One region of the Amycolatopsis sp. NPDC033938 genome, then DNA from elsewhere that is predicted to be linked to it. Evidence: riboswitches for the same ligand, from Rfam matches in the RefSeq annotation. Region 1 holds a riboswitch; each other region holds the start of a gene.

What was found. Region 1 has a riboswitch for S-adenosylmethionine ahead of thrC (threonine synthase). Riboswitches for the same ligand answer to the same signal wherever they lie in the genome.
Region 2: linked by a shared signal. The riboswitch ahead of ACZ5ZX_RS30300 (aminotransferase class V-fold PLP-dependent enzyme) and the one ahead of thrC (threonine synthase) in region 1 are both predicted to bind S-adenosylmethionine.
Region 3: linked by a shared signal. The riboswitch ahead of ACZ5ZX_RS15705 (methionine ABC transporter ATP-binding protein) and the one ahead of thrC (threonine synthase) in region 1 are both predicted to bind S-adenosylmethionine.

What each region holds. Positions count from the first base shown of each region.
Region 1 covers NZ_JBVIRO010000021.1:81,787-88,205, forward strand. The annotation lists gene lepA (translation elongation factor 4) at 1-193, opposite strand, end outside; gene ACZ5ZX_RS35505 (class I SAM-dependent methyltransferase) at 307-894, shown strand; gene ACZ5ZX_RS35510 (VOC family protein) at 891-1,265, opposite strand; gene ACZ5ZX_RS35515 (EamA family transporter) at 1,289-2,194, opposite strand; gene rpsT (30S ribosomal protein S20) at 2,526-2,786, shown strand; gene holA (DNA polymerase III subunit delta) at 2,839-3,822, opposite strand; SAM riboswitch class I at 3,958-4,090, shown strand; gene thrC (threonine synthase) at 4,103-5,368, shown strand; gene ACZ5ZX_RS35535 (ComEC/Rec2 family competence protein) at 5,386-6,419, opposite strand, start outside.
Region 2 covers NZ_JBVIRO010000015.1:24,881-31,299, forward strand. The annotation lists gene ACZ5ZX_RS30295 (hypothetical protein) at 1-601, opposite strand, end outside; gene ACZ5ZX_RS30300 (aminotransferase class V-fold PLP-dependent enzyme) at 621-1,985, opposite strand; SAM riboswitch class IV at 2,018-2,132, opposite strand; gene ACZ5ZX_RS30305 (M23 family metallopeptidase) at 2,235-2,915, opposite strand; gene ACZ5ZX_RS30310 (potassium/proton antiporter) at 3,058-4,536, opposite strand; gene ACZ5ZX_RS30315 (ArsR/SmtB family transcription factor) at 4,650-5,333, opposite strand; gene ACZ5ZX_RS30320 (penicillin-binding transpeptidase domain-containing protein) at 5,377-6,419, opposite strand, start outside.
Region 3 covers NZ_JBVIRO010000004.1:624,603-631,021, forward strand. The annotation lists gene ACZ5ZX_RS15690 (DUF222 domain-containing protein) at 1-218, opposite strand, end outside; gene ACZ5ZX_RS15695 (GNAT family N-acetyltransferase) at 323-967, opposite strand; gene rsmA (16S rRNA (adenine(1518)-N(6)/adenine(1519)-N(6))-dimethyltransferase RsmA) at 990-1,826, shown strand; SAM riboswitch class I at 2,071-2,161, shown strand; gene ACZ5ZX_RS15705 (methionine ABC transporter ATP-binding protein) at 2,373-3,383, shown strand; gene ACZ5ZX_RS15710 (4-(cytidine 5'-diphospho)-2-C-methyl-D-erythritol kinase) at 3,505-4,470, shown strand; gene ACZ5ZX_RS15715 (ABC-F family ATP-binding cassette domain-containing protein) at 4,539-6,311, shown strand; gene ACZ5ZX_RS15720 (fatty acyl-AMP ligase) at 6,363-6,419, shown strand, end outside.

The sequences.
Region 1 (6,419 bases):
TCGTGATCCCGCGTTCGCGCTCGATGTCCATCCGGTCGAGGTACTGCGCGCGCATCGCCCGCTCCTCGACCACGCCGGTGAGCTGCAGCATCCGGTCGGCCAGGGTCGACTTGCCGTGGTCGATGTGCGCGATGATGCAGAAGTTCCGGATGAGCTCCGGGGGCGTGAACGTGGTGTCGGCGAACGTCGTCAACGGGTTTCCTCGCGAAGGTCGGGGTGTGCCACGTCTATGGTCCCATGCCGCTCCGGGTGGGAGTGGGGGTCATCCCCGATGCGGCCCTTGATGAGCTGTGGTGCCCTCGAAGTATGAGTACTTCACTGGCCCAAATGCTCGACCGCACCTTCGGCCGTCCCAGGGGACTGCTCGGCCGGTTCGGCGGGATGGCGATGGAGCGCGGCAACGCCGCCACCGAACTTCGTGTCGTCGAACTGGCGGCGATCGAGCCCGGCGAAACCGCCCTGGTCGTGGGCCCCGGCCCGGGTGTCGGCCTGCAGGCCGCGGCCGAACGCGCCGCCCGCGCCATCGGCGTCGACCCGTCGGCGGAGATGATCGCCCGCTCCCGCCGCCGGTGCGGAGACAAGGTGGAACTGCGCAGCGGTACCGCCGCCTCCACGGGTGAGCCGGACGAGAGCGTCGACGTGGTCCTGAGCGTCAACAACGTGCAGCTGTGGGAGGACAGGACAGCCGGGTTCACCGAACTGTTCCGCGTGCTCCGGCCCGGCGGCAGGCTGTTGCTCTCGTCGCACGAGAAATGGCTGCCTGTGTCACGGCACGAACTGGCCGACGAGGCGGCCGCGGCCGGCTTCACCGACCTGCAGACCTGGACCTGGGATCCGCCGGGGTTCGGCGCGTCACTGGCCGCTCAGCTCCGCGCGGTCAAACCCGCGACCTAACGCGGATCGGTGCGCAAGGGATGCTCACGCGGCACCTCGACCAGCACGATCCTGGTGCCGTCGGGGTCGGCGATCCACGCCTCGTCCAGGCCCCACGGTTCACGCCGGGCTTCGCGGACCGGCTCCAGACCCTTCGCGGCGAGTTCCTCCAGCGCCGCCGTCAGGTCCCGGACCTGGAGCCACAAGGCGACGTCCGGGGTCGGACCGGTCTTCCCGGTCCCCACGATCTCGATCGACCCGTTCCCGGCGAAGAACACCGTTCCACCGGGGAACTCCTTGTCGATGGCCAGGCCCAGGGTGTCCCGATAGAACGCCGTCGACACATCGAGGTCCTTCGGGTGGATCAGCACCCTGCTGCTCAGCACGTCCATGGCTCAATCCCTACCGGATGTGTTCAGGCCATCGCAATCGCGGTGATACCCGCCAGCACCACCACCGACCCGGCCAGCCTGCGGACGGCGTTCGCCTCTCCCAGCACCAGCCAGGCGGCCAAGCCGCCAAGGACGATGCTGAGCTCCCTCGCCGGTGCGACGAGGCTCACGGGAGCGATCTGAAGGGCGTAGAGGACCAGCAGATAGGCGACCGGCGAGAGCAGGCCGACGAGAAGGACTTCACGCTTGTGCTCGCGCCAAAGCCACGAGACCTCTTCACGGTCCTTCAGTGCGTACGGCGCCATCAGCAGGCTCTGCACGACCGCGCCGGTTCCGAAGTAGACGATCGGCGGGACACCGAGACCGGTGACCGAATGCGCGTCCCAAAGCGTGTACGCGGCGATCGTGAGCCCGGTCAGCAGCCCGTACGCCACGCCCTTGCGGCGAGCGACGCGATCCGCGGCGTCGGCGTGCGCCGGGGACCGTCCGGTCCCGATGACCAGTACCCCGGCGACCACCAGGAACGCACCCACCAGGCCGAGCGGACCCGGCCGCTCGCCGAGCAGCACGACGGCCGCGAGCACCGAGATCAGCGGCCCGGTACCCCGGGCGAGTGGATACACGACGGACAGGTCACCGACGGCGTAACCCCGCTGGAGGACGACCCCGTAGGTGACGTGCAACACGGCGGTGACCGCCGAGGCGAGCAACCACGTCCACTGTGGACGTTGCGGCTCCACGATCAATGAGATCACCATGACGGGCAGGAGCAGAACCGCGGAAAGACTGTAGTAGGCCCACACGAACCGGGCTCCGCCACTGCGGATCCGCTTGGCGGCCAGGTTCCAGCCGGCGTGGATGACGGCGGCGGCGAGGACAAGGGACAGGGCGGTGGCGTTCACTGGGGACCTTTCACGTTTTCCGCGCATGCGGAAAACCCGGTCCTCCAGGCTTTTGTCCCGTCAGATGAACGGCGGCGCTTCCGGCCCCGCCGATGGTGCCGCTCGGACCTGCCCCACCTGCCCTGATTGTGTGTTTCGCGGAACGGGCAGGCGGCGGAACCCTAGGCACTACGATCTTCACCGTACCGCAAGCACTCGTCCGGAGGCGGCCGCGATCTGCCTCGGGACGACTGTTAAGCTTGCTCCTCATCGCCGTGTGGCATTCCGTCATGGAGGAAACCCGCGCCGCTTTCTCGAGCGCGCAGGGCCAGTCACAGCGCGGCGGTGAAACCACCGAGAGATCAAGAGGAGCGCCCCCGTGGCCAACATCAAGTCGCAGATCAAGCGCATCACCACCAACGAGAAGGCGCGTCAGCGCAACCAGGCGATCCGGTCCTCGGTGAAGACCGCGATCCGCAAGTTCCGCGAGGCCGCCGACGCCGGCGACAAGGCCAAGGCCCTGGAGCTGCAGAAGGACGCGGCCAAGAAGCTGGACAAGGCCGTCACCAAGGGCGTTATCCACGCCAACCAGGCCGCCAACAAGAAGTCCGCGCTCGCGAAGCGCGCGAACTCTCTCTGATCGGCTTTCGAAGGGCCCCGGTGACGCGAGTCGCCGGGGCCCTTCGCCATGTTCAGCGGCTGATGCCGTGCGCGTCGACGACCTCCAGCACGGCGCGTTCCAGCGCGTACTCCGGGTCGGCCGCAACCCCCTTGACCTCGGCGTTGAGCCGGGCGACGATCCGCATCGCGGTGGCGAGACCGTCCTGCCCCCAGCCGCGGGCCTGTCCCTGGGCCTTGCGCACCTTCCACGGCGGCATCCCCAGCTCGCCCGCCATCTGGTTCGGGTTCCCGCGACCGGCGCCGGACACCCGTGCGATCGTCCGGACCGCGTCGGCGAGGGCGTCCGCGACCAGTACGTGCGGGACGCCGAGCTGCATCGCCCAGCGCAGTGACTCCAGCGCCGCCGCCTTGTCACCGGCGACGGCCTTCTCGGCGACGGCGAACCCGTTCACATCCGCGCGACCCCGGTGGTAGCGGCGGACCGCCTGCTCGTCGACCACTCCCCCGGAGTCCGCGACGAGCTGTGTCGCGGCCGACGACAACTCGCGCAGATCCGAGCCGACCGCGTCGATCAGCGCGAGCACGGCCGCGCCGTCGATCTTTCCGCCCACCCGGCGGACTTCGTTGCGGACAAAGGACTCTCGCTCAGCGGGCTTGGTCAGCTTCGAGCACTCGACGACTTCCGCTCCTGCCTTCTTCAAGGCAGCGGGGAGCGCCTTGGCGGCCTTGCTCCGGCCGCCTCCGCTGTGCACGACGACGAGCACGATGCCGTCAGCGGGCGCCTTGACGTAGGCCATCACCCCGTCGGCGAGCTCTTGTGAGATGTCGTGCGCGGATTCGAGCACGATGACCCGGGCTTCGGCGAACAGTGAGGGGCTGACCATCTCCGCGAGTGCCGGAACTGTGAGGTCCGACACCCGGATGCGGCTGAGATCCGCCGTCGGGTCGACCGCTTTGGCCGCGTCCGAAGCGCCACGGATCGCGCGTTCGATCAGCAGCTCTTCCTCACCGAGGACCAGGACCAGCGGCGATGGGGCGGAAGCTTGCGTCGTCACGGTGACGATCCTGCCACTCCTCCTCTCGTGTGCTTTGTCCGGTGATGTGTTCCGGGCACGGTGGCCCCACGCGAGCCCCATGTCGTACGGTGTTAGCGAGGCGACGCGATCATGCGCGTGCCGACAAGTGAATACCGCTCATCCAGAGGGGCAGAGGGAACGGCCCGATGAAGCCCCGGCAACCGGCGTCAGCCTGTCATCCCGCGATCGTGGGATAGCTGACGAACACGGTGCCAATTCCGGCCCGCCTCGGCGGGGCAGATGAGGAAAGGACCTCGCGATGACCGCAACCCTCGGCACGACCTCCACCACCAAGACCCCGGATCTCGGACCGGCCGTCGAACTGGTGTCGAAGGAAGAGGGACACCGGCAGCCGCTCGCCCCCGAATTCGTTTCCGCCGAGGACTTCTCGCCGCTCGAGGTCGCCTACGACTTCGGCCGCGTGCGCCGCGAGGACATCGAAGCGGGGCCGAAGAACATCTGGCGCTACAAGAAGCTCCTTCCCGTTCCCTCGAACGTCGAAGAAATCCCCAACACCGAACCCGGCGCCACCCGGCTCGTCCAGGCCGACAGGCTCGCGAAAGCGCTCGGTGTCAAGAAGATCTGGGTCAAGGACGACACGGGCAACCCCACCCACTCGTTCAAGGACCGCGTGGTGGCCGTCGCGCTCGCGGCCGCGCGCGAGTTCGGGTTCGAGGTGCTCGCCTGTCCCTCGACCGGCAACCTGGCCAACGCGGTCGCCGCCGCGGCGGCCCGCGCCGGCTGGCGGTCGGTCGTGCTGATCCCGAAGACCCTCGAACGCGCCAAGATCCTCACCACCGCCGTGTACGACGGTGACCTGATCGCGGTCGACGGCAACTACGACGACGTGAACCGGCTCGCCACCCAGCTCGCCGCGGAGCAGGAGAGCTGGGCGTTCGTGAACGTGAACGTCCGGCCCTACTACTCGGAAGGCTCCAAGACACTGGCCTTCGAGGTCGCCGAGCAGCTCGGCTGGCGCCTTCCCCCGCAGATCGTGGTGCCGATCGCCTCCGGTTCCCAGCTCACCAAGGTGGACAAGGGTTTCCGCGAGTTCGGACAGCTCGGCCTCGTCGAGGAAACGCCGTACAAGGTGTTCGGCGCGCAGGCCACCGGCTGCTCCCCCGTCTCGGCCGCGTTCCGCGCGGGCCACGACGTCGTCCAGCCGGTCAAGCCGGACACGATCGCCCGGTCGCTGGCGATCGGTAACCCGGCCGACGGCCCGTACGTCCTCGACGTGGTCAACCGCACCGGCGGAGCGATCGAAGACGTCACCGACGAAGAGGTCGTCGAAGGCATCCGGCTGCTCGCCCGCACTGAGGGCATCTTCACCGAGACCGCCGGCGGGGTCACCGTGGCGACGGCCAAGAAGCTCATCGAGACCGGCAAGCTCGACCCGGACGCCGAGATCGTGCTGCTGATCACCGGTGACGGCCTCAAGACCCTCGACGCCATCGAGGACAAGGTCGGCCCGAAGGCCACCGTCAGCGCTTCGGCCGACGCTGTCCGCGAGGCACTCGGCATCTGAGATCCCGCCGGCCCGCCTCAGGAACGAGGCGGGCCGCGGGCCTCACCCCGGCGCAGCAGGGCGAGACCCCGCGCGTCGGCGACGACCGCGGTGTCGCCGTCCGTGTCCGTCCTGGCGACCAAGGCGCCGACGGCCACCAGGTTGTCCAAAGTGGACTTGCTCGGATGGCCGTAGGTGTTACCCGCGCCGACACTCACCAACGCGACCCTCGGCGCGACGACGTTGAGGAAATCCGGTGCCGTGTAACGGCTTCCGTGGTGCGGCACTTTCAGGATCTCGGCACGCAGATCGACCCCCTCCGCCATCAGGTCGGCCTGCGCGGCGAGCTCGACGTCGCCGGTCAGCAGTAACCGGCCAGCCGGGGTCCCGGCCCGCAGGACTACCGATCCGTTGTTGATCACCGTGCCGTCCTGTTCGAGGACCGATCGCCGCGTGACATAACGCGGCCCCAGTACCTCCAGTGACAGTCCCGGCCAGTCCAGCCGTTGCCCGATCCCGAGTTCCAGCAAGGGAATCCCACGGCGCGCGGTCTCGTCGGCGACCTGCTGCCACGCCCACGCGGGCGCCCGTCCCGGACCGACGGCGACCGCACCGACCGATCGGCCCTCGAAGACGGATTCGAGACCGCCGATGTGGTCGGCGTGCAGATGGCTCAGCACGATCAGCGGAACGCGGTCCACGCCGAGCCTGCTCAGGCACTCGTCGACCGGTCCCGGTTCCGGGCCGGTGTCGACCAGGATCGCCCTCCCCGGTTCGGCCGTCGCGAGGACCACGGCATCGCCCTGCCCGACGTCGCAGGCGACGGCACTCCACGACGCCGGCGGCCACGCCGGGGCGAGCACCCGCGCCGGCACGAAGACGAGGAGTCCGCCCGCCAAGGCGATCGCCACCAGGATCCGGGCATACCGCAGCCGGACGGCGACAAGCAGTACGACCAGCAGGGCGGCCGCCAAGAGCCCGCCCCACCAGCCACCCGGCCACTCCACGACCGCTCCCGGCGCACGGGCGCCGTGACGGGCCACGGTGATGAGCCAGCTCGCCTCGGGTTCGG
Region 2 (6,419 bases), on a different contig from region 1:
CCTTCGGCCTGCTCAGCAGCGCCGCGAACGCCCCGGCGAGCACGACCAGTGACGACAGCAGGAGCGCGAGCTGTCCTTGGGCGAGCACGACCGCGCAGAGCACGAACGCCGCGGCCGCGACCAGGATCACCACACTGCGGTCCAGCCAGGCGAGCAGGAGCAGCCCCACCGTCAGCAGGACCGCGCTCCGCACGTCGCCGTCCATGTCGAATTCCCAGTAGCCGACCAGATCCGCCAGCAGGATGCCGACCAGCCCGCCGACGGCGAGCGCGAGTACCTTCCACCACCGCGGTCCGTTACCCGCCCGCCTGGCCTTGACGGCGTAGAAGAGCACTGTGCCAAGGTAGGTCGCGAGCACCGCGAACAACCAGCCGTCAGTGCGGCCGACGCCGGAGAACGACGCGTCCAACGCGATCGCGTTTTCGCGGCTCATTTCCACGCCGTACAGCTTCTGTGTCAGGAACTGCTGCCCGCCCGTGGCGGGCGCGTAGGCGAACCAGCCCCCCGACCACGGCGGGCCGAACGACAGCGCCACCACGATCAGCTGGGCGAACCCCAGCAGTGCCAACGGAAACCAGTAACGCGGTCGCTCGTTCCCCATACGGGGTGAGGGTAGTGGGTCAGGCGCAGAACGGGGGAAGCTCCCGCGGATCGTTCTCCGGCACCCAGCGGCCTTCCGGCTTTCCGTACTGCCAGCGGGCGCCGCGGGCGACGATCTGGCGCAGCGCCAGCACGAGCCGGTCCACATGCTCGGCGGTGCTGCCGAGGCCGAGACTGACCCGGACGGCCTGCTGACCGGCCGAACCGGCGGCGGAGATCAGCCGCTTGGTCGCGATATGCGCGCAGAACGCGCCGTCCCGCACCCCGATGCCGTACTCCGCGGACAGGACGGCGGCGAGCCAGCCGGGCTCGAAGCCGTCGACGACGAAGCTCAGCGTGCCGACCCTGTCCACCGGCGCGTCGAACAACCGCAGCTCGGCGAAACCGGGGATACCGGCGAGACCGCGCCGCAGCCGGGCCAGCAGTTCGTCCTCGTGGGCGACGACCGCGTCCCAATTCCCGGCCAGCGTCTCGCAGGCGACACCGAGGGCGTAGACGCCGACGGTGTTGGGGGAACCGGCTTCGTGCCGCTCGGCGCCCGCGTTCCAGACGACACCGATGTCCTCGGAGTCGCGGGTGACGAGTTTCGTCGCACCGCCACCGGCGAGGTACGGCTGGGCGGCGCGGAGCCAGTCTGCGCGGCCGATCAGCGCACCGGCACCGAAAGGCGCGTACAGCTTGTGGCCGGACAGCGCGATGTAGTCGACGTCCAGTTCGCGCACGGAGATCCGGCGGTGCGGCGCGAGCTGCGCGGCGTCGAGTGCGATCCGGGCGCCGTGCCGTCGCGCCACGGCGGCGATCTCCTTGACCGGCAACAGTTCCCCGGTCACGTTGGACGCGCCGGTGACGACGACCAGCCGCGGGCCCTGCGGGCAGTCCGCGAGTGCTTCGTCCACAGCGGACACCGCGGCGAGCCGGGTGCGCGGCGTCTTGATCCGCCGGACGTTCGGACCCTTCCACGGCAGCAAGGCGGCGTGGTGCTCGGTGTCGAACACGACGACCGACGTGTGCTTCGGCAGGCTGCGGGCGAGCAGGTTGAAGGAATCGGTGGTGTTACGGGTGAACACGACGGTGTCGGTGGAACGGGCGTCGACGAACTTCCGCAGGATCCCGCGCGTGCGCTCGTAAAGTTTGGTGGAGATCTGCGAAGCGAACCCCGCGCCGCGGTGCACGCTGGCGTACCAGGGCAGGAACTCGTCGACCGCCGCACGCACCTTGTCCAGACAGGGCGCGCTCGCCGCGTGGTCGAGGTTGGCGTACCCGATGTCGCCGCCGGTGACGAGCGGAACCCGCAGATCGGCGCAGGCGACCGCCGGGATTTCGTGCGTCGCAACGGTTTCCGCGACGGTGGCGGGGGTGCTGGTGCGTTCGAGAGCGAGAGTCATCGTCATCCTCCGGGCCAGGGGACCCGACGAGGATCCCGCGCTTGCCCGTCGCACCGCGCGACGAGCCAGGTCCTCACCCGGGGCACCCCACCGCGGAAGGAGGGTTGCCGGTCAGCTAGCCGGGGCTTGACGCTGACACTCGTGACCTAGGGACGAAGTTAGCGGATACCCCGGCGATCGAGCCACCCTTTGCCCGCATGTTGAGACGCCGCTCACGTACTCCGCAAGCGAGAAGAACCTCGCGTGACGTCAGACGCGGAAGCGGCCGGGCAGGGAAACGACGGAGCGGGAGTCGACCTCGGTGGCGGTACCCGAGTACTGCTCGGTGCCCGCCGTGAACTGCCAGCCGCCGAAGATCTTGCCGTCGATCGCTTCGCCGTACGCCTCGGCGACCTTGGTCGAGACCTCGTCGTAGGACATCCCGTTCCAGTTGCCCGCGCCGACGCCGAAGTCGCGGGAGTCGCCGCCCTGTGCGGCGGCGGCGGGCAGGGTCCACAGGGTGAAGTGCACGTGCGCGCCGGTGCTGCTGCCACCGCAGGGCAGCGCGTTGCCGGTCCGGCCGAGGACGTCGCCCGGGACGACCCGCTGGCCGTCGGTGACCGAAATGCCCTCCAGGTGGTAGTACCCGGTCCGCCAGCCGCCGTCGTGGTCGACGGTCACCCAGTCGCCGCCGTCGCAGTGCTGGATCCGGACGGTGCCGGCCAGCGGGACGCGGACGGTCTTGTCCGCCGGGCTGAAGTCGATGGCGTTCTTCACGCCGGAGGCCCCGTTGTCCGAGTGGATCCCCGCCGAGTAGACCCGCTGACCGGTGTCGAACGGCAAGCCGAACGCCGGGAACGCGGCCGCGGCCGACGCGGGCGCCGACAGGATCACCCCGACGAGAACGGCCGCGGCCCCCAGACCGGCGAACTGCGCACGAAGCTTCGTCACCTTGCGTACTCCTTAACCCGTGACACTCACCCATTCGATGGAGTGGATTGCCGGGAAAGTAATCCAAAAGGAGTACAAAAGGGAATAACCCGTGACGAATTTTCTGAGATCAACCGACGAACGACTGGTGCGGGTCCGTGACCTACTGGCCGGATTCGCCCTTCCACCTGGCGAGGCGACCAGCCCGGTCGACGGCACGGAGTCGTCGTTCGGCACCGTCACGCGCGTCGGAGGTGGTCACGACGAGTAACTGATCCCGTTCCTGGAGCCGGGTGTTCTTGTTGGGCGTGAACCCGGTGCCGTCGCGGACGAGCAGGCTGATCGTCGCCCCCACCGGAAGCCGCAGTTCCGCCAGGTAGACGCCGTGCATCTTGGATCCGGGATGGATGCGGACCTGCAGCAGCTCGGCACCCATCTCGTCGAGTGGCGCGGAGTCGACGTCGATCTCGTGCGCTTCGGCGCGCTGTGCCAGCCCGAGCACCCTGGCGAGCGGGGTCAAGGTCGCGCCCTGGAGCAGGGTCAGCACGATGACCAGGACGAACACCGCGTCGACGAGTTCCTGCGCGCCGGGCACCCCGGACGAAAGCGGGATCAGCGCGAGCACGATCGGAACCGCCCCGCGCAATCCGGCCCAGGACAGGAACACCTGTTCTCGCCACGGGATCTTGAACGGCAGCGCCGACAGCACCACCGACAGCGGACGGGCCAGCAGCAACACGACCGCGCCCGCCACCAGCCCTTGCACCAGGCTCTCCAGGATCCTGCCCGGCGAGGCGAACAGGCCCAGCAGGACGAACAGCCCGATCTGCGCTAGCCAGCCGAGCCCTTCGGCGAAGGAAAGCGTGTCCGAGCGGTGCGGCAGCTTCGAATTCCCCAGCACCAGCGCCGCGACATAGGTGGCGAGCAGGCCCGACGCGTGGGCGAGCTGCCCGCTCGAATACGCCACGACGCATACCGCGACCGTGGCCAGCGGGTACAGACCGGTGGCCGGGAGCGCGGCCCGGCGCAGCGCCTGCGCGCCGCCCCAGCCGAAAGCGAGGCCGATCACCAGTCCGGCGGCGAGTTCGTAGATCACCAGCAACGGCAGCGACCAGTCCACGGTCGCGCCCTCGGCCAGGACGACGACGGCGATGTAGGCCGGGGCGTCGTTGATCCCCGACTCGATCTCCAGCGCGCCGACGAGCCGCTTCCCGATCCCCGCCGATCTCAGCACCGAGAACACCGCGGCGGCGTCGGTCGAGGCGAGCACCGCGCCCCACAGCAACGCCATCCGCCAATCGAGACCGAGCAACCAGTGCAGTGCGGCACCGGTGACCGCGATGCTCACCGCGACGGCCACTGTGGACAGTGCGATTCCGATGCCCAGCGAGGGTTTCACGGCCGACCACCGGGTGGTGAGGCCACCTTCGGACAGGATCATCACCAGCGCGGCGAGGCCGAGCGACTGGGTGAGCTCGGAGTTGTCGAACTGGATGCCGAACCCGGCTTCGCCGAGCAGGACCCCCATCCCCAGATAGAGCAGCAGCGAGGGAAGGCCGACCCGGATCGACACCCGGACGGCGATCACGGCGACGAGGAGGACGGCACCGCCGGTACCCAGGATGAGCGGGAGCTGCTCCATGAGTCGCCTCCCGTCCGGCCGCCGTGAGGGCTTCAGAATAGTGAGGCGGTGCTCGTCACTCCTTCGTGTACCGCTTGACGGCGCGTCGGCCTGCCTGTGTTACAGACTGTCCTTTAAGGACTCCGCAGGGCTACCAGGTCGACCCCGAGCGCCGCGAACGGCTCATCCGCCGCGGCGAGGACCTTCACCGCACGGTTGCCCTCACGGGTCAACCAGCCGGCACTCACACCGTGAGACAGTAACGCCGCCGGTACCCGGCCCGCCAGGTGTTCACGACGCACCGTCCAATCCAGACAGTCGCGCAGCAGCGGGCGGCGGCTCTCGGCGATCTCCACGCCGAGTTCGCCCAGCACCTCACGACCGCGTCCGGTCAGCGTCAGGCCGTCCGCCTCGGCGATCAGGCCGGTGGCGAGCATCCCGTCCCGGATCGCGACCCCGACCTTCCCCGCGAGGTGGTCGTAGCAGGTCCGCGCGAATTCGAGCCGCCGCGCCCGGACCGACGAACGCAACCCCTTCACCGGACGGTGGGCGGCGTGCTGCGCCAGATGCTCGATCAGCTCCGCCACCCGGGGATCGGCGATCCGGACGTAGCTGTGCCGCCCCTGCTTGACGCGCGCGACGAACCCGGCCTCGGCCAGCTTCGTCACGTGCTCACTGGCCGTCGACGCGGCGACACCGGCCGCGACGGCCAGTTCGGTCACCGTCCAGGCACGCCCGTCCAGCAGCGCGAGGCACATCGACGCGCGGCTCGGATCGGCGAGCACGGCCGCGACCTCGGCCAAGGCGATCGTTTCCATCCGCCCACCGTAGAAGACCGGCGCTTCGGTGACGGCCGAACCGTCAGCCTGCCAGGAACTTCGCCGCCAGCTGGACGGCGGGCTTGGAGTCGTTGGAACCTTCGAGCATGACCGCGAACGCGACGTCTCCGCGGTAGCCGACGAACCAGCCGTTGGCGGCGGCACCGGAACCGAACTGCGCCGTCCCGGTCTTGCCGAAAACGGCACCGCTGCTCTTCAACGACTTGGCTGTCCCCGTCGTGCAGACCTCGCGCATCATCGCGCGAAGCTGATTCAGCACCCCCGCCGGCGGGGCCTGGTAACCGGTGTTGACCTTGGTCTCCAGCCCCTGCCAGAGTTTCGGCACCACCGGCTTCCCCGCCGCGACGGTGGCGGCCATGAGCGCCGCACCCAAGGGGCTGACCTGCACCTTTCCCTGTCCGATCCCGGCTTCGACCTGTTCGTCACCGCTGCTCGACGGCTCGACCTTCCCGGTTTCGGTGGCCAAACCCGGGATCTCGAAGTCGGCGTTGAGGCCGAATTGGTTCGCGGCCTTCGCGAGGCCGTCCGCGGGCAGCTGACCGGCGAGCCGCCCGAAGGTCGTGTTGCACGACGCGGCGAACGCCGCCTTCAGCGAGACGGTCCCCAGATCGAACCCGTTGTCGTTCTTGAGCGTGCGGGTCCCGATCTGCTCACTGCCGGGACAGGCCACCGGCGAGTCGGCGGAAACCCCGCCTTGGTGCAGCGCCGCTGCCGCCGTGGCGATCTTGAAAGCCGACCCCGGCGAGTACAGGCCGCTGAGCGCCTTCGGCTGGTTCCCGGCCGCGCCGTTCTGCGCGACCGCCAGGAGGTCGCCCGAGGTCTTCATCGCGACGATGATCGCCGGACCGTGGAAGCCGTCGACGGCTTTCTGCGCGGCGCTCTGGGACGCCACACTCAGGGTCGAAACCAGCGGTTGGCCGGTCTCCTCGGCCTGCCCGAAGAGTGTCTCGACCGGCTTGCCGGAGGCGTCGAGACGCGACACGGTGACGGTGGCCGGGGACCCGGTACCGCCGTGCTGCTCGGACGCCACCTTGGACAGCGCACCCTGGAGGATCGGCGCGACAC
Region 3 (6,419 bases), on a different contig from region 1:
CGGGAGACCCGGGCCACGTGCTCGTAGAAGACGGCGATCGAGTTGTACCCGTAGAGGTCTCGGACACCGCGGGATTCGATCTCGGCCAGGATCTGGCCGACCTCGGCGAAAAGGCGTCGCCCTTCGCGCAGTCGTGTCTGCAACTCGTGGAGAAGCAGCTCGGGGTCACCTTCCGGCAGGTTCAGCGGGAAGGTCTTGGGGGTGTTTGTACTGGTCATCCCTCGATTGTCGAGCCAGAGTCGAACTAGTGCACGGTATCGATCGGGTGAATGATCATTACGCTCTGGCAGCCCGAACTTGCACGCATCACTCCGTCGTAGGACTAGGTCGCGTCGGAGACGTCCGAAGGATGATGCGGTCGAGTTCCGGGGGAACGGGGCCTGGTGCCATGCATGTGCTCCCACTCCTCGCGGAGGACGCCGTAGACAACGGCATCGTGCACACCGCCAGACCAGCGCCGAGCGCGCCGGAACCGGCCTTCCTCGACGAACCCCAGCCGTCGTCCGACGGCGATCATTCCCGGGTTGCCCGAGAACGTGGCGAAGTCCAGGCGGAGTGCGTCGGTGCGGGAGAACAGGTATGTCGTCCAAAGTCGCAAGGCCTCGGAACCGAACCCGCCGTTCCAATAGCGCTCGTCGTAGATGACCAGTCCCAGCCGTCGCCAGTCGGTTTCCCTGCTCTCCCAGTACCAGCTGACCTGACCGATCAACCGGCCGTCGCTCAGGTCGGTCACCGCGAGGCTGCTGCGAGGATCGGGTGGCTCCGACTGGGCCGTGGTGAGCTTGAGCGCCGTGGATTCGGTATCCGCGGCTGTCGGAAGGCCGAAGTACGGGCCGTTCGTCTTATGCCATGGCCGCGCGGGATCGAGTAGCTCGCGGAGCGATCGGATATCCGACGGCCGCCAGTCGCGCAGCCGGACTTTCTCACCTTCGAGTGCGACGTTGTCCACCGGCCAATCGTGGCCCATCGGGGCTGGCTACGATCGTCAGGTGACTGAACTGCTCGGGCCTGCGGAGATCAGGGCGTTGGCGGCCGAGCTGGACGTACGTCCGACCAAGAAGCTCGGCCAGAATTTCGTGCACGACCCGAACACCGTGCGCCGTATCGTCGATCTTTCAGGAGTCGGTGAAGACGACGTCGTACTGGAAGTCGGACCGGGGCTCGGCTCGTTGACCCTCGGTCTGCTCGCCACCGGTGCCAAGGTTGTCGCGGTCGAGATCGATCCCGTCCTGGCCGGACGGTTGCCGGACACGGTGGCCGAGCGAGGTGGGGCCGAAAGGCTGACGGTCGTCGGGGCGGACGCTCTGCGGATCAAGGCGGAGGACCTGCCTGAACGGCCGACGGCGCTTGTCGCGAACCTGCCGTACAACGTCGCCGTTCCCGTTGTGCTTCACCTGCTCGCCGAGCTGCCGTCGCTGACCAGCGGTCTCGTGATGGTCCAGACCGAGGTCGCGGACCGGATGGCCGCCGGGCCAGGGAGCCGGACTTACGGTGTGCCCAGCGTCAAGCTGGCGTGGTACGGGAAGGCACGCAAAGTCGCCGCGGTGCCGCGATCGGTGTTCTGGCCTGTTCCGAATGTGGATTCCGCATTGGTCGCCTTCGAACGTGGCGACTTGGTGTGGTCTGTGGACCGGCAGCGCCTGTTCGCGGTCGTCGACGCCGCTTTTTCGCAGCGGCGAAAGACTTTGCGCGCGGCGCTGGCGTCATGGGCCGGTTCCGCCGAACGGGCGGGAGAGTTGCTCGAGAAGGCGGGTGTCGACCCCAAGGCTCGCGGCGAGCAGTTGGACGTGCATCAATTCGCTCGTATCGCCGCCGCGGCCGAGTGATCAGGGGCGGGCGTGAGGGTGTGTCGCCCGCCAAATGCCGGCTGAGGTCAGCACGACGGCATAAACCCTCTCCTCGATCTGCGCTGGTCTAGCCTGTCTTAGCAGGCAGGCACCGTGACGTGTATCTGTGAGCACTGCTGTTGTCTCATAATATGGACAGCAGATCCTGTAGAATGGACGCGACCAGACGTGTGATCTGCGCCTACGCGCTTGCTTTCATCCAGTGGGATCGGTTTTACTCAATGAGCCATCCCGAGCGACTGAGAGACCTGGCTCGCCGAAGTCGCAGCAACCACCCCCCACGGGGCAGGTGCTACCGCCAGGACCGATGGAGGCTGTGCCTAATGAACAGGGTCACCCACCCGCTCCTGCTGACCAGGCGACGTGTCGTCGATGAAGGTCGCCGCACGGTAAGTGCGTGTCGACGCTCCACCGTTACTGCCTGAGTCTTTTCCCTTACCTCTGAAATCCGTCCGCTCTGGACGGTTAATCGGTGACGGTTGGCGCGCTCGAAAGAAGCGGCGCCCCATTCGCATGGAGCCTTTCGTGATCACTGTCGAAAACTTGTCGAAGTCCTTCCCCCTCAACGGAAATCCCGTCGTTGCCCTGCGCGACGTCAGCGTGGACATCCAAGCAGGCTCGCTGTTCGGAGTCGTCGGTCCGGCGGGCTCCGGCAAGTCGACCCTCGCGCGTTGCATCGGGCTTCAGGAGCGTCCTGACCGGGGCGTCGTCCGGCTCGACGGCCTCAACACCGGGACACTGGACGGACGCCGCCTGCGCGAGATCCGCCGCCAGGTCGGTGTCGTGAGCACCAAGCCGGAGCTGCTCGGGGAGCGCACCATCGCCGGCAACATCGCTTCACCGCTCGAACAGCTCGGCCTCGACGGACCGCAGCGCCGGAACCGGGTGGGCAACCTGCTCGACCTGGTCGGACTCACGCCGCGGGCAAATCAGCGGCCGGGTGAACTGTCCGAGGGGCAGCTGCGCCGAGTGGCGATCGCCAAGGCCTTGGCCGCCGGGCCGTCCGTGCTCCTGGCCGACGACCCGACCGCGGGTGTACGGCCAGAGGAGTCCGGCGCGGTTTTGACCGTGCTCGACCGTGCGCGCGCCGAGCTGGGCGTGACCGTGCTGCTCACCACACCTGACGCCGGCGTGGTTCGCCGTGTCTGCGATGACGTGGCGGTTCTCGAAGCCGGTGCGATCATCGAACGTGGGACCGTGCTCGACCTGGTCTCCGACCCGAACAGCCGGACGGCGCAGGCGCTGCTTCCCGCGATCGAGACCAGCCGGGCTCAGGCCTCGAAATACGACCGCGCGGTAGACGTCGTGCTTGTCGGCTTCGCTTCGGTCGGCGCCCTGCTGCCCGAGGCCGCCGGCCGCTTCGACGTCGAACTCGCCACCATCGGGGGCGGTCTGACCCGCATCGGCGACACGCCGGTCGGCAGGTTCCGCCTCGGCGTGCGCGGTGAGCACGCGGACGCCGCGCTCGCCTGGATCGCCGAACGCGGCGGCCACGTGACGCACCCGGTTCGCGGACCGCAGGGCGTCGCCGCCTGATTTCTCCATGAACGGGCCGCCCTGGACGAAATCCGTCCAGGGCGGCCCGTTCATGTCTGACTCGTCCTGTTCTCTTTCTCCTGGAGGCAGCACAAGTGGGGCGGCCACGTAGGCTTGAGTCGTGCTCGCCGTCGTACCGCCTCCAGTCACCGTCAGGGTTCCCGCCAAGGTCAACCTGCACCTGTCGGTCGGTGACGTACGTCCGGACGGCTACCACGAGCTGGTGACCGTGTTCCAGGCGCTTTCCCTGACCGACGAGGTGACCGTGGCGGTCACCGAAGACCCGGGTGTCGAGGTCTACGGCGAGGGGGAAGGTTCCGTACCGACCGGGGCCAACAACCTGGCATGGAAGGCCGCGCAGGCGCTGGCGGCTCATGTGGGCAAGGCGGACGGCGAATCCAAGATTCGCGTGGTGCTCCGCAAAGGCATCCCGGTCGCCGGAGGGATGGCCGGGGGCAGCGCTGACGCGGCCGCGACCTTGGTCGGGCTCGCGTCACTCTGGAAGCTCGACATCTCCCGCGACGAACTGGCCGGTATCGCCGCCAAGCTCGGCAGCGACGTTCCCTTCGCGCTTTACGGTGGGACCGCACTGGGGACAGGGCGAGGTGAGCAACTGGTGCCGGTTCTGTCGCGGCATACCTTCCACTGGGTACTGGCGTTCGACCAGCGTGGTCTTTCGACCCCGCGTGTGTTCGGCGAACTGGACAGGTTGCGCGAAGAGGGCAACCCGCCGCGGATCGGTTCCCATACTCCGGTGGTCGAAGCGCTGGCGTCGGGTGACCCTCGGCAGCTGGCCCTGCTTCTTGGGAACGACCTGCAGGCGGCCGCCGTCTCGTTGCGTCCTGGACTGCGGCGCACCTTGAGGGCGGGGGTCAACGCGGGGGCACTCGCGGGCACCGTCTCCGGGTCCGGACCGACCTGCGCGTTCCTCTGCGCGGACGCCCAGTCGGCGGTCGAGGTCGCCGCGGAGTTGTCCGGTGCGGGAGTGTGCCGGACGGTTCGCGTCGCGCACGGGCCGGTTCCCGGCGCCCGGCTGGTCGGCGGGGACGACGCGCCGCGACCGGCGCCGCCTCGAGTACACGCGTGACGATGTCCGCACGAACATGTCTTAATTTTCCTTGTGGTGCAAGCTTTTTGGAAAGGATCGGCTGAGGAATGGCCAACTTGGTCAACCTGGAGTCGGTGAGCAAGTCCTACGGGGTGCGCCCGCTGCTCGACGGTGTTTCGCTTGGTGTCGCGGAGGGACAGCGCGTCGGCGTCGTCGGTCTCAACGGAGGCGGGAAGACGACATTGCTGGAAGTCCTCGCGGGGCTCAGTGAACCGGACGCGGGGCGGGTGAGTCATGTCCGTGGCCTGCGGATGGCCGTCGTCACTCAGCGGACCGACCTTCCCGGCGGCAGCACCATCGGCGACGTCGTGCTTGAGCGCTACGGGGCGGAGCACGAATGGGCCGCCGACGCGCGAGTCAGGTCCATTATGGACGGTCTGGGGATCACCGCTCTCGGTGTCGAGACCCCGACGGCGAACCTGTCCGGCGGTGAACGGCGCCGAGTCGCGCTGGCCGCGGCCCTCACCGGCGAGCTTGACCTCGTGGTCCTCGACGAGCCGACGAACCACTTGGACGTCGAAGGTGTGCGCTGGCTGGCGGATCACCTGCTCAACCGCAAGATCGCGGTCGTGGTCGTCACCCACGACCGGTGGTTCCTCGACACGGTCGCGAGTGTGACCTGGGAGGTCGCCAATGGTCGCGTCGAACAGTACGAAGGTGGTTACGCCGACTGGATCTTCGCGCGGGCGGAACGGGCGAGGTTGGCGGCGACTGCCGAGGAGAAGCGGCAGAACCTGGCGCGTAAGGAACTCGCGTGGCTGCGGCGCGGCCCGCAGGCCAGGACTTCGAAGCCGCGTTACCGGGTCGAGGCGGCAGAGGCGCTGATCTCCGACGTCCCGGAGCCGCGTGACTCGGTCGAACTGCAGGCGTTCGCGCGGCGACGGCTGGGAAAGACCGTGCTGGAAATCGAGGACGCCACCCTGACCGCCGGCGACCGCACCCTGCTCGACCATGTCACGTGGCGGATCGGGCCCGGCGACCGGATCGGGCTGGTCGGCGTCAACGGCTCGGGCAAGACGACGTTGCTCAAGCTGCTCGGTGGTGACAAGGAGCCCGAGACGGGGCGTCGCATCGAGGGGAAGACAGTCAGCCTCGCTCACCTTCGGCAGGAACTCGACGACCTGCCGGGTGACCTGCGTGTCCTGCAGGCGATCGAAGAGGTCTCCGGACGCGTCGTGTTCGGCAAGCAGGAGCTTTCCGCTTCGCAGCTGGCCGAAAAGCTCGGCTTCCCCGCGGCGAGGCAGTGGACCCCGGTCGAAGACCTCTCCGGTGGTGAACGCCGCCGTCTGCAGCTGTGCCGGCTCCTGATGGCCGAACCCAACGTGCTGCTGCTCGACGAACCGACGAACGACCTGGACATCGACACTTTGCAGCAGTTGGAAGATCTGCTCGATTCGTGGCCGGGCAGCCTCGTCGTCGTTTCGCACGACCGGTACCTGGTGGAACGTGTTTGCGACACCATCGTCGCCCTGTTCGGCGACGGGCATGTGACCCATCTGCCGGGCGGTATCGAGGAGTACCTCGAGCGGCGGGTCAAGAGCCTGGCGAAGGCCAGTGCCGACAGGAAGTCGGGCAGCGGACAGGCGTCGGAGCCCAAGAAGAGCGCCGCGGAACAGCGGGCGGCGCAGAAGGAACTGTCCCGCCTCGAGCGCAAGCTCGACCAGTTGCACGCCAAGGAAGAGAAGCTGCACGCTGCGCTGCTCGCCGCGGCGACCGACCCGGCGAAGCTCATCGAGCTCAACACTGAGCTGAAAGCCGTCGAAACGGAGAAGGAGGAGGTCGAGGCCCAATGGCTCGAGACCTCCGAAGCGATCGAGTGAGTTCACTCGACGGCGAGCGGGTGTTCCAGGGCGGACAGTAATGTGACGCGCATGAGTCGGTTCGTGGACACGCTCGTCGCCACCGCGGCGGGGCGAGGTCAGCAGCGG